DNA from 3 places in the Pseudoduganella sp. LjRoot289 genome. Region 3 is predicted to be linked to each of the others. Evidence: predicted binding sites of a transcription regulator. Region 3 holds the regulator's gene; each other region holds the start of a gene.

Region 1 (3,268 bases), 660 kb from region 3:
CGCGCCGCTGGGCGCGCCCGGCCTGACGGGCGAGCTGATCGGCCACGCCGACAACGACCCGCTGGGCGAGATGGTGGTGGCCGCCTGCGAAGCGCAGGGCCTGCATCCAGTGTTCCACACCGTGGTGCAAACCTACCAGATCGCGCGCTCGCTGGTCGAGGCCGGCGGCGGCATGGCGGTGGTCGATCCGTTCACGGCCGCCTCCGCCAACTGCGGGCTGGTGCAGCGCCGCGCGTGGGCCCCGGCGATTCCGGTCCAGCTCTACCTGTTGACGGCGGGTCACGCGCCGCTGTCGCATGGCGCGCGCCAGCTGGCCGGCTGCATCGCCACCGCCGCGCGCGCCTGCCTGGAAAAAGCGCCGCGATGAACACCATACGCAACGAAGAGGTGCCGGCCAGCGCGGACTTCCGGCACCTGGGCAGCATCGCCGGCATCGCCGTCGAGTTGCGCTACGCCACGCCGGACAACTTTGTCGGGCGCGACCTGTACTCGCCGCACGACTGCGCCTGGCTGCACCGCGACGCCGCCGCCGCGCTGGAAAAAGCCGTGGCCTGGCTGGGCGAAAAACGTCCGGGGCATAAATTGCTGGTGCTGGACGCCCTGCGGCCGCAACGGGTGCAGGAAGAACTGTGGGCGGCACTGCAGGGCACCGACCTGCTTGGCTACCTGGCCGAGCCGGCGCGCGGCTCCATCCACTCCTTCGGCATGGCGGTCGACATCACCATAGTGGATGGGCAAGGCCGCGAACTCGACATGGGTACCGGCTTCGACGACCTGACCGAGTTGTCCCATCCCGCGCTGGAAGCGGCCATGCTGGCGCGCGGCGCCATCAGCGCCGCGCAGATCGCCAACCGCGAATTGCTGCGCGGCGCCATGTTCCAGGCCGGCTTTGCGGGCATCAACAGCGAGTGGTGGCATTTCGACTGCGGCGACCGGGTCCTGGTACGGCAGCAATACACGCGTGTGCTGTGATGGCTCCCCTGAATTGTTTAATTGTAAGCATTTGATTTTGCAAAGTTTGTCGGGAATTTTTACAGTTCTCAAAAGAAACTGCAATTATCGATATGCAAGTCATTGATTTATAACAATGCATTGTTCCTGGCACCATTATTGCTACTCACAAAAGTAATCTTAACTGTGGGTAACCCAATGAAAATCAAATCACTGATCGGTGCGATGGCTTTGCTGGCCGCCAGCGGCGCGCAAGCAAACCTCATCACCAACGGCAACTTCGAACTCGGCCTTACCGGCTGGGCCACCAGCGGTAACGTCGACGTGACCGATATTTCGCTTAGCGGCAATTACTTTGGCGCCGGCAGCATCGCCGCCAATGGCAAAAAAATGGCCACCTTCAACGCCGGCGATAAATCGACCAACGGCCGCCTGTCGCAGGCCTTTGCCACCGTGGCCAACGAAACCTACCAGTGGGACTTCGACTACGGCGTGACGGCTGGCGGTGCGCAAGCTCTGCGCGCAACCGTCCTGGGCTTTGACGGCGCAACCTTGATCACGAACGTCGTCGAAGACGCGGTAACCGGCGCGCTGAATCACTTCAGCTTTACGTTCGTCGGCAATGGCAACCAGGCGACGATCCGTTTCCAGGACTTGAACCAGAACGTCACGGTCAGCCTGGACGGCGTGGTCGACAACGTCGTGGTGAATGGCCTGGGACCAGCGAGTGCACCGGGCACCGTGCCTGAGCCAGCGTCGCTGGCACTGATGGGCCTGGGCCTGGCCGGCCTGTTTGCATCGCGCCGCCGCCAGAAGTAATTGCACGGGGCGGCATGCGCTGTCGCCCTGTTTAGTCAAGCTCGTTGCCTCGACGCCTTGCCTTCCTTCGTTCCCCCATTTGATAAAACGCAAGCCATGGCCTGAAGTAGCGGTAGGACCGCGTTCGCCGATTAGACTGGTTGAGGGCAGTCGGGTGGAACTGCATATCCTGGTTGCCAAGTGACATCCTTTTATCTTGGAGGAAGTTAACATGGAAAAATCAATCGGATTGGGCCTGCGTTCCGCAGCTGCTTTCATCGCCTCTACGGCCTTGCTGGTATCGGTGTCGGCATCGGACAGGTACGGGGAGCACGACGATCGCGGCGACCACGATGAGAGCCCGGTGAGTGTGAGCCAGGTGAAGCGGGGATTTGAAGTCGTGCCACCTGGTGTGAAACTTGATCTGTCCGGAAAGAATCGCGCCCTGGTTGGGTTGGGCAGCTACATCGTCAACACCAGCGGGTGCATCGATTGCCACTCTCATCCGGCGTATTCGCCCGGCAGCGATCCGTTCAAGGGCGAGCCCGAGCGTATTAACGCGGAAGAATACCTGTCCGGCGGACGGAAGTTCGGTCCCGTCATTACGTCCGCGAACATCACGCCGGACTATGCCGGCAAGCCGGCCGGGCTGAGCCGGGCCGAGTTCATCCAGATGATGCGAACCGGCCACAATCCGAAAGATCCACCGGGCACCATCGTGCAAGTCATGCCCTGGCCGGTGTTTGGCAAAAAGACCGAGCGTGACTTGAGCGCGATGTACGAGTACCTCCGGGCGATTCCATCCTTGCCAGATAACCCCCACCCCGGACCCTGAACTGCGCCCGGCTGGCCGGCAAGCGCCCCGGCCACAAACTATTGCTGCGTGCCGGCCACAGGCGCGTGCGCTCCTCGCAGTTTGTCTATTTCCCGCTTAGCGCCACCCAGTCGACCAGCGCGTCGATGGCCTTGCGGCCGTTGCCGTTGCCGGTCAGCTCGTGGTTGATCATCGCCACCACGATGCACAGTTCGCCATTCGCGTCGGGCACATAGCCGGCGATGGCGACCACATTTTTCAGCGTGCCGGTCTTCACCCGCGCGCGCGCGGCCGCCGCGCTGTCTTTCAGGCGGCGCTTCATGGTGCCGTCCACCGCCGCGATCGGCAAGCTGGTCAAAAATTCCGGCATCCACAAACTCTTTTGCGCCGCCTGCAGCAGCCCGGCCATCTGCGCCGGACGCACGCGCTCGCTGCGCGACAGGCCGGAACCGTTTTCCAGCACCAGGCCGGTGTCGTCGATGCCGTGGCGCTGCATCCATGCGCGTATCACCTGCTCCGAGCGGGCTGCCGTGGACGCGGCGCTGCCGGGCGCCGGTTCGCCGCCGCCGGGAATCGTGGCGGGCGCCACCGTGTCGCTGCCCAGGGACTCGCCGGGGGCCGCCAGATGCAGGAATGGGATGGGACGGCTGCCCAGCACGGGGTCCGGCTCCAGCGCGCCCAGCGTGAGGAACAGGGTGCGGGCCA
Region 2 (3,268 bases), 4.9 Mb from region 3:
ATCACTTCAACGCCACCAATGACGAGGGCACGCCGTTCGACGTGCACCGCAACGCCGGCGGCTTCTGGAATGACTACCGCCAGGTGAGCCAGGAACTGCGCCTGAGTTCCGCGCCGGGCGGTTTCGTCGACTACCAGACCGGCATCTTCCTGATGAAGGTGGACAACCAGGCCGACTACCGCCGCGAATGGGGCAACGACGCCGGCGCCTGGTACGCCAACCGCGACCAGTACAACCGCCTGGACGCCAACGCCGCGGGCCGCTACCTGCTGCAAAACTCGCTGGACCGCCTGCAGATGTCCTTCAACTCGCCGGCCGGCGTGCAGGACATCCGCAACAAGAGCGCCGCTATCTTCGCGCAGGCCAACTGGCACCTGTCCGAACCGCTGACCCTGACCACCGGCATCCGCGCCACGCACGAGAACCGCAAGAACAAGGGCCACTCGCTGGTCAACAACTACGGCAACGCGGCCGAGCTGAATCCGGTCAGCGTGAACGGCGTGCAGTTCGGGGGCTTCAGCTCGGACAGCCTGGGCCAGCTGCGCGCCGGCAACAGCGCCGCGCAGCTCGGCGTCGCCGACGCCGCGGCCAATAAATACTTCGGAGCGCCCGCCGGCGCGGTGCCCGGCAGCGCCTATGCCGGCCTGACCGACGCCCAGAAACGCCAGGTGGCCGACGCGAAGGCCATCCGCCTGTCGCAGGTCGGCGTCGTCTTCAACGACACCGAGGCCGCGCCGTTCAAGGATACGCTGCCCGCCTTCGTGCTCAGTCCCTCCTACAAATTCAGCAAGGACCTGACGGGCTACGCCTCCTGGCAGTACGGAGAGAAAGCAGGCATCTCGCAGCTCACCAACGGCGTGTCGAACCTGGTCCGCAAGGAGAAGACCAACGCTTTCGAGACCGGCCTCAAATCCGCGCTGTTCGAGCGCCAGTTGCTGATCAACGCCAACCTGTTCCTGATGAACATCAAGGACTACCAGCAGGCCGTGCGCGTGCTGGACGTCTACACCACGGGCCTGAACAACGACGGCCAGAATTACTTCACCACCGCCACCGGCAACGTGCCCAAGGTGCAGGCCAAGGGCCTGGAGGTCGACGGCGCCTACAACGGCATCAAAAACGTCACGCTGCGCTTCGCCGGCGCCTACACGGACGCAAAGTACAAGGAGTTCAAGAACTCGGCCCAGCCGGTGGAGAACGGTTTTACGGGCGCGGCGCCTTACCGCGACGTAAGCGGCGAGCAGCTGCCCGGCGCGTCCAAGGTCACCCTCAACCTGGGCGCCGACTACCGCGTGCCGGTGTGGGGCAACAAGGAGTTCCACGCCAGCTTCAACACCGCATACAACAGCCGCTACAACTCGGACAACACCTTGTCCAGCTACGGCTGGATAGGCGCGTCCAGCATCACCGACCTGGCTATCGGCCTGGGCACGCGCAGCCAGTCTTTCGACGTCAGCCTGCTGGTGAAGAACGCCTTCGGCAACGACGCGCCGCTCACGCGCACCTGGAACACCTACACCCCCGCCGTGCCGCGCTGGCTGGGCGTGGTCGTCAGCGGCAAGCTCTAAGGCTGATGCTGGCGTAGCAGCGCTGGTTGGCGTGTGTACGCCAGCCAGCAGGCCACGCGCCGCGGGCCCTAATCCGCGCCCGCAGATCCCTTTCAAATCAAACACTTGCAAGTGTCGGGCGAAACGCGCGGGCTTGGCACGGTAGTTGCCAATACAAGCTTGAACATCGCCACATTCAACAGGAGCCCGTCAATGAAATTGAAGACCATATCGATCGCCGTGCTGTTATTCACCTCCGCCGCGCTGACCGTCGCGGCGGACGACAAGACCGCCGCCCCGGATCCAAAAGCCTCCGCCACCGCATCCTCGGCGCCAGCCAAGGCCTGGGCCTACAGCCAGGTGCAGCGCCCGGCCGAGCCGGCGGTAAAGCAGAAGGCCTGGGTGCGCACGCCCATCGATGCATTCGTGCTGGCCAAGCTGGAGGCGCAGGGCTTGAAGCCATCGCCCGACGCCGACCGCGCCACCTTCATCCGCCGCGCCACATTGGACGCCTGGGGCCTGATCCCCTCGCCCGAGGAAGTGCAGGCCTTCGTGGGCGACCGCTCGCCGGACGCCTACGAGAAGCTGGCCGACCGCCTGCTGTCGTCGCCGCACTACGGCGAGCGCCAGGCGCGCCGCTGGCTGGACCTGGCGCGCTACGCCGACAGCGCCGGTTTCCAGAACGACCAGACCCGCCCCAACAACTACCGCTACCGCGACTACGTGATCAACGTGTTCAACTCGGACAAGCCATTCGACCGCTTCATCAAGGAGCAACTGGCGGGCGACGAGCTGTGGCCGGACAGCCAGGAAGCCAAGGTCGCCACCGGCTTCCTGGCCGGCTACCCGGACAACTACAACTCGCGCGACCTGGTCCAGCGCAAATACCAGATCGCCACCGACATGACCGACATGGTCGGCGAAACCTTCCTGGCCGCCACAGTGGGCTGCGCGCGCTGCCACAACCACAAGGCGGACCGCGTCAGCCAGAAGGAATACTTCCAGCTGCAGGCCTTCTTCGCCAACACCAGCTTCGACGACAAGGTTCCCGCCGCCAAGGGCGAGGCCGAACTCGCGTACGAGAAGCAGATGGCCGTCTATCGTGAAGCGACCAAGGATATCCGCGCCAAACAGAAGGCCATCCTCGATACCGTGCGCGACGTGGGCGTGAAGTACCACAAGGAGCGCTACCTGACCGACAGCCGCGAAGCCATCTTCAAGCCCGAAAAGGACTGGACGGCGATGGACCGCTGGGTCAATTTCCGGCTGAAATCCGTCAGCACCGAGCAGGACGTGGTGCTGTACCTGCGCCTGAGCGCCGAGGACAAGGATAGCGCCGACTACAAGCCTGAAAACGTCGAGAAGTACAAGCAGTACCAGAAACTCACTGCCGACCTACGCAAGTTCGACAAGCTGCGCCCTGAAAAAGGCAGCCTGAACCTGACCGCAGCCACCGAACTGGGCCACGCCGACTCGCCCCCCACCCAGGTGCGCTTCGGCGGCGTGCACGAGCGTCCGCTGGAGGAAGTGCAGCCCGGCCTGCCCGCCCTGTGGGCCGGCAACGCCAAGCCCGAGATCGTAGCGACCGCGAACTCCTCGGGCCGCCGCACCGCGCTGGCCAACTGGCTGGCCAGCACGAACAATCCGCTGACGGCGCGCGTCTTCGTCAACCGCGTATGGGGCCAGTACTTCGCCAACGGCATCGTCGCCACGGTGGCCGA
Region 3 (3,268 bases):
GTGACCTTGACCAGCGTGGGCGGCAAGCCCGCCACCTTCCGCCAGAAGCGCGACGGCGAGGGCGAGCAGTGGGTCGAAGGCGAAGCCGAACGCATCGAGTACGACGGCAAGGCCGAACTGGTCAAGCTGTTCTCGCGCGCCAAGGTGCGCCGCCTGGAAGGCAACAAGCCGAGCGACGAGGTCGAGGGCGAGTTCATTTCCTACGACAGCCGGCGCGAATTCTTCAGCGTGCGCAACAGCGCCGACGGCGGCAGCAAGCCGGGCGCCGGCCGCGGCACCATGGTGATCCAGCCGTCGAACAAGCCTGCCAAGCCGTCCGCGCCGGCAACTGCGCCCGCACCGGCGCCGGTGCAGCCTGCGGCGGGGAAATGACGATGGCGGAACACACTCCAAGCTGCAACAGCACCCTGGTCGTGCGCGGCCTGCAGAAGACCTACGGCAAGCGCCAGGTGGTGCACGACGTCTCGCTGCAGGTCGAGTGCGGCGAGGTGGTCGGCCTGCTCGGCCCCAACGGCGCCGGCAAGACCACCTCCTTCTACATGATCGTCGGCCTGGTGCCGTCCGACGCGGGCAGCATCGACATCGCCGGCGTGGACGTGTCGAGCATGCCGATCCACCAGCGCGCCACGCTGGGCCTGTCCTACCTGCCGCAGGAAGCGTCCGTGTTCCGCAAGCTGACGGTGGAGGAGAACATCCGCGCCGTGCTGGAGATCCAGAAGGTGGACGGCAAGCGGCTGAGCAAGGCGCAGATCGACGAGCGCCTGGACCGCCTGCTGGCCGACCTGCAGATCGAGAAGCTGCGCGAGAACGCGGCGCTGTCGCTGTCCGGCGGCGAGCGCCGCCGCGTCGAGATCGCGCGCGCGCTGGCCACCAATCCGCGCTTCGTGCTGCTCGACGAACCCTTCGCCGGCGTCGACCCGATCGCCGTGATCGAGATCCAGCGCATCGTGCGCTTCCTCAAGGAGCGCGGCATCGGCGTGCTGATCACCGACCACAACGTGCGCGAAACGCTGGGCATCTGCGACCGCGCCTATATCATCAACCAGGGTAGCGTGCTCGCGTCCGGCCGGCCGGACGACATCATCGCCGACGAATCGGTGCGGCGCGTCTACCTCGGCGAACACTTCCGCATGTAAGCACCCATGAAACAGTCTCTGCAACTCCGCACCTCGCAGCATCTGGCGCTCACGCCGCAGCTGCAGCAATCGATCCGCTTGCTGCAGTTGTCCACGCTGGAGCTGCACCAGGAACTGGAGCAGCTGCTGGGCGACAATCCCCTGCTGGAACGGCTGGACGATCCGCTCGACCGCTCGCTGCGCCTGCTTGGCGACGGCGCCATCAACCAGACCCAGTCCAGCGGCGCCGAAGCGTCGCCGGCCGACGTCGGCGCGCCGGCGCAGGACAGCGCGCCCGCGCAGGAAGCCGAAGCGTTCGAGAGCGGCGACGGCGACAGCGCCAGCAACGCCGAGGCCGACAGCGACTGGAGCGACGCCGGCCGCAGCAAGGCGCCCGACGACGAGGACTCGCGCCCGCAGCTCGAGGCCAGCCACTGCACCTTGCGCGAGCACCTGATGGAACAGATGCGCGTGACGGTGCAGCAGCCGCGCGACCGCGTGCTGATGGAGCTGATCATCGACGCGCTGGACGAGAACGGCTACCTGGAAGAGAGCCTGGAGGACATCCACGCCCGCCTGCCGGAAGAGGCCGATGTCGAGCTCGACGAGCTGCAGACGGCGCTGACCCTGCTGCAATCGTTCGACCCGATCGGCGTCGGCGCGCGCAGCGCGTCCGAGTGCCTGTCGCTGCAGATCCGGCGCATGCCGGGCGTGCCCCTGGTGACGCGCCGCATGGCCGTCACCATCGTCGAAAAGCACCTGGCCTGGTTCGCGCAGCGCGAATTCAACAAGCTCAAAAAAGCCCTCGACTGCGACGACGAGGACTTGCGCGAAGCGCAAACGGTGATACGGCTGTGCAATCCGCACCCGGGCGCGGAGTTCGCCTCCGACGTGTCCGACTACGTGGTGCCGGACGTGATCGTGAAGAAGGCGCGCAATGGCTGGCAGGTCTCCTTGAACAACGACGTGATGCCGCGCCTGCGCGTAAACGCGCTGTATGCCAACATGCTCAAGCAGGGCAAGGGCGAGTCCGCCATGGGCGCGCAGCTGCAGGAAGCGAAGTGGCTGATCAAGAATATGCGCCAGCGTTTCGACACCATCCTGCGCGTCGCGCAGGCGATAGTAGAAAGACAAAAGAACTTTTTCAGCCATGGCGCGGTTGCCATGAGACCCCTTGTGTTGCGTGAAATTGCTGATACACTGGGACTACACGAGAGCACTATTTCTCGGGTAACAACTCAGAAATACATGCTGACTCCGCATGGCATGTTTGAGTTGAAATATTTCTTTGGCAGCCACGTCGCCACCGAAGCAGGAGGAGAAGCATCCTCGACGGCGATACGGGCGCTGATAGTGCAATTGACAGGAGCTGAAGACCCGAAAAATCCATTATCCGACAGTAAGATTGCGGACATGCTGGGGGAACAAGGCATGGTAATTGCGCGACGGACTGTTGCCAAGTATCGCGAAGCTCTGAAAATCCCACCGGTTAGTCTGCGTAAAGCTTTGTAGTTTTACTTGGGTTCCCCTACGCGCCAACAAGACGACAGCGTATGAGCCCTCTTCTTTAGGAGTGTGTATGAATCTCACCATCAGTGGACATCATCTCGAAGTGACGCCAGCCATCCGTGAATACGTGCAGAGCAAGCTGGAGAGGATCAAACGCCATTTCGATCAAGTTATTGATATTGCTGTCATCCTGACCGTAGATAACCTCACCGAGAAAGACAAAAGGCAAAAGGCCGAAATCAATCTGCGCATGTCCGGCAAGACCGTGTACGTGGAAAGCCTGTCGCAAGACCTGTATGCTGCCATCGATACGCTGATCGACAAACTGGACCGCCAAGTCATGAAATACAAATCGAAAGTGCAGGAGCACGGCCACGACGCCATCAAACACCTCCCCGACACTTACGAACCCGCCGCCACCCTGTAGGGTCCCCGGCACTCCAACAAAGGGCGCATCTGGCGCCCTTTTTTGCGGCCATCGATCTAGAATACGGTATTGTTGATTTAGCTGATTTAAACCCATGAGCGGACACGTCCTCACGCAAGTTTCCAACGGCACCGGCTTCATCACGCTCGACCGCCCGAAGGCCCTGAACTCCCTGTCGCTGGACATGGTGCGCGCCCTGACCTCCGCCTTGCTGGCC

Evidence for each region. Region 3 encodes sigma-54, which starts transcription at its own class of promoters, with help from an activator protein. Its sites were predicted from a motif close to TGGCANGNAANCTGCTTT; they were not measured.
Region 1: a site for sigma-54 is predicted at 1,100-1,117, ahead of ACSQ8Y_RS23965 (PEP-CTERM sorting domain-containing protein). Genes of this name have one in related genera too.
Region 2: a site for sigma-54 is predicted at 1,703-1,720, ahead of ACSQ8Y_RS05810 (DUF1549 and DUF1553 domain-containing protein). Genes of this name have one in related genera too.

Annotation. Positions count from the first base shown of each region.
Region 1 is NZ_CAXUPN020000001.1:5,603,691-5,606,958, reverse strand. Features, by position in the region: gene ACSQ8Y_RS23975 (LysR family transcriptional regulator) at 1-367, shown strand, start outside; gene ACSQ8Y_RS23970 (M15 family metallopeptidase) at 364-972, shown strand; gene ACSQ8Y_RS23965 (PEP-CTERM sorting domain-containing protein) at 1,150-1,770, shown strand; gene ACSQ8Y_RS23960 (hypothetical protein) at 1,982-2,584, shown strand; gene ACSQ8Y_RS23955 (D-alanyl-D-alanine carboxypeptidase/D-alanyl-D-alanine-endopeptidase) at 2,670-3,268, opposite strand, start outside.
Region 2 is NZ_CAXUPN020000001.1:1,332,311-1,335,578, reverse strand. Features, by position in the region: gene ACSQ8Y_RS05815 (TonB-dependent receptor) at 1-1,568, shown strand, start outside; gene ACSQ8Y_RS05810 (DUF1549 and DUF1553 domain-containing protein) at 1,761-3,268, shown strand, end outside.
Region 3 is NZ_CAXUPN020000001.1:6,263,894-6,267,161, forward strand. Features, by position in the region: gene lptA (lipopolysaccharide transport periplasmic protein LptA) at 1-372, shown strand, start outside; gene lptB (LPS export ABC transporter ATP-binding protein) at 375-1,136, shown strand; gene ACSQ8Y_RS26990 (RNA polymerase factor sigma-54) at 1,143-2,627, shown strand; gene hpf (ribosome hibernation-promoting factor, HPF/YfiA family) at 2,695-3,051, shown strand; gene ACSQ8Y_RS27000 (enoyl-CoA hydratase/isomerase family protein) at 3,146-3,268, shown strand, end outside.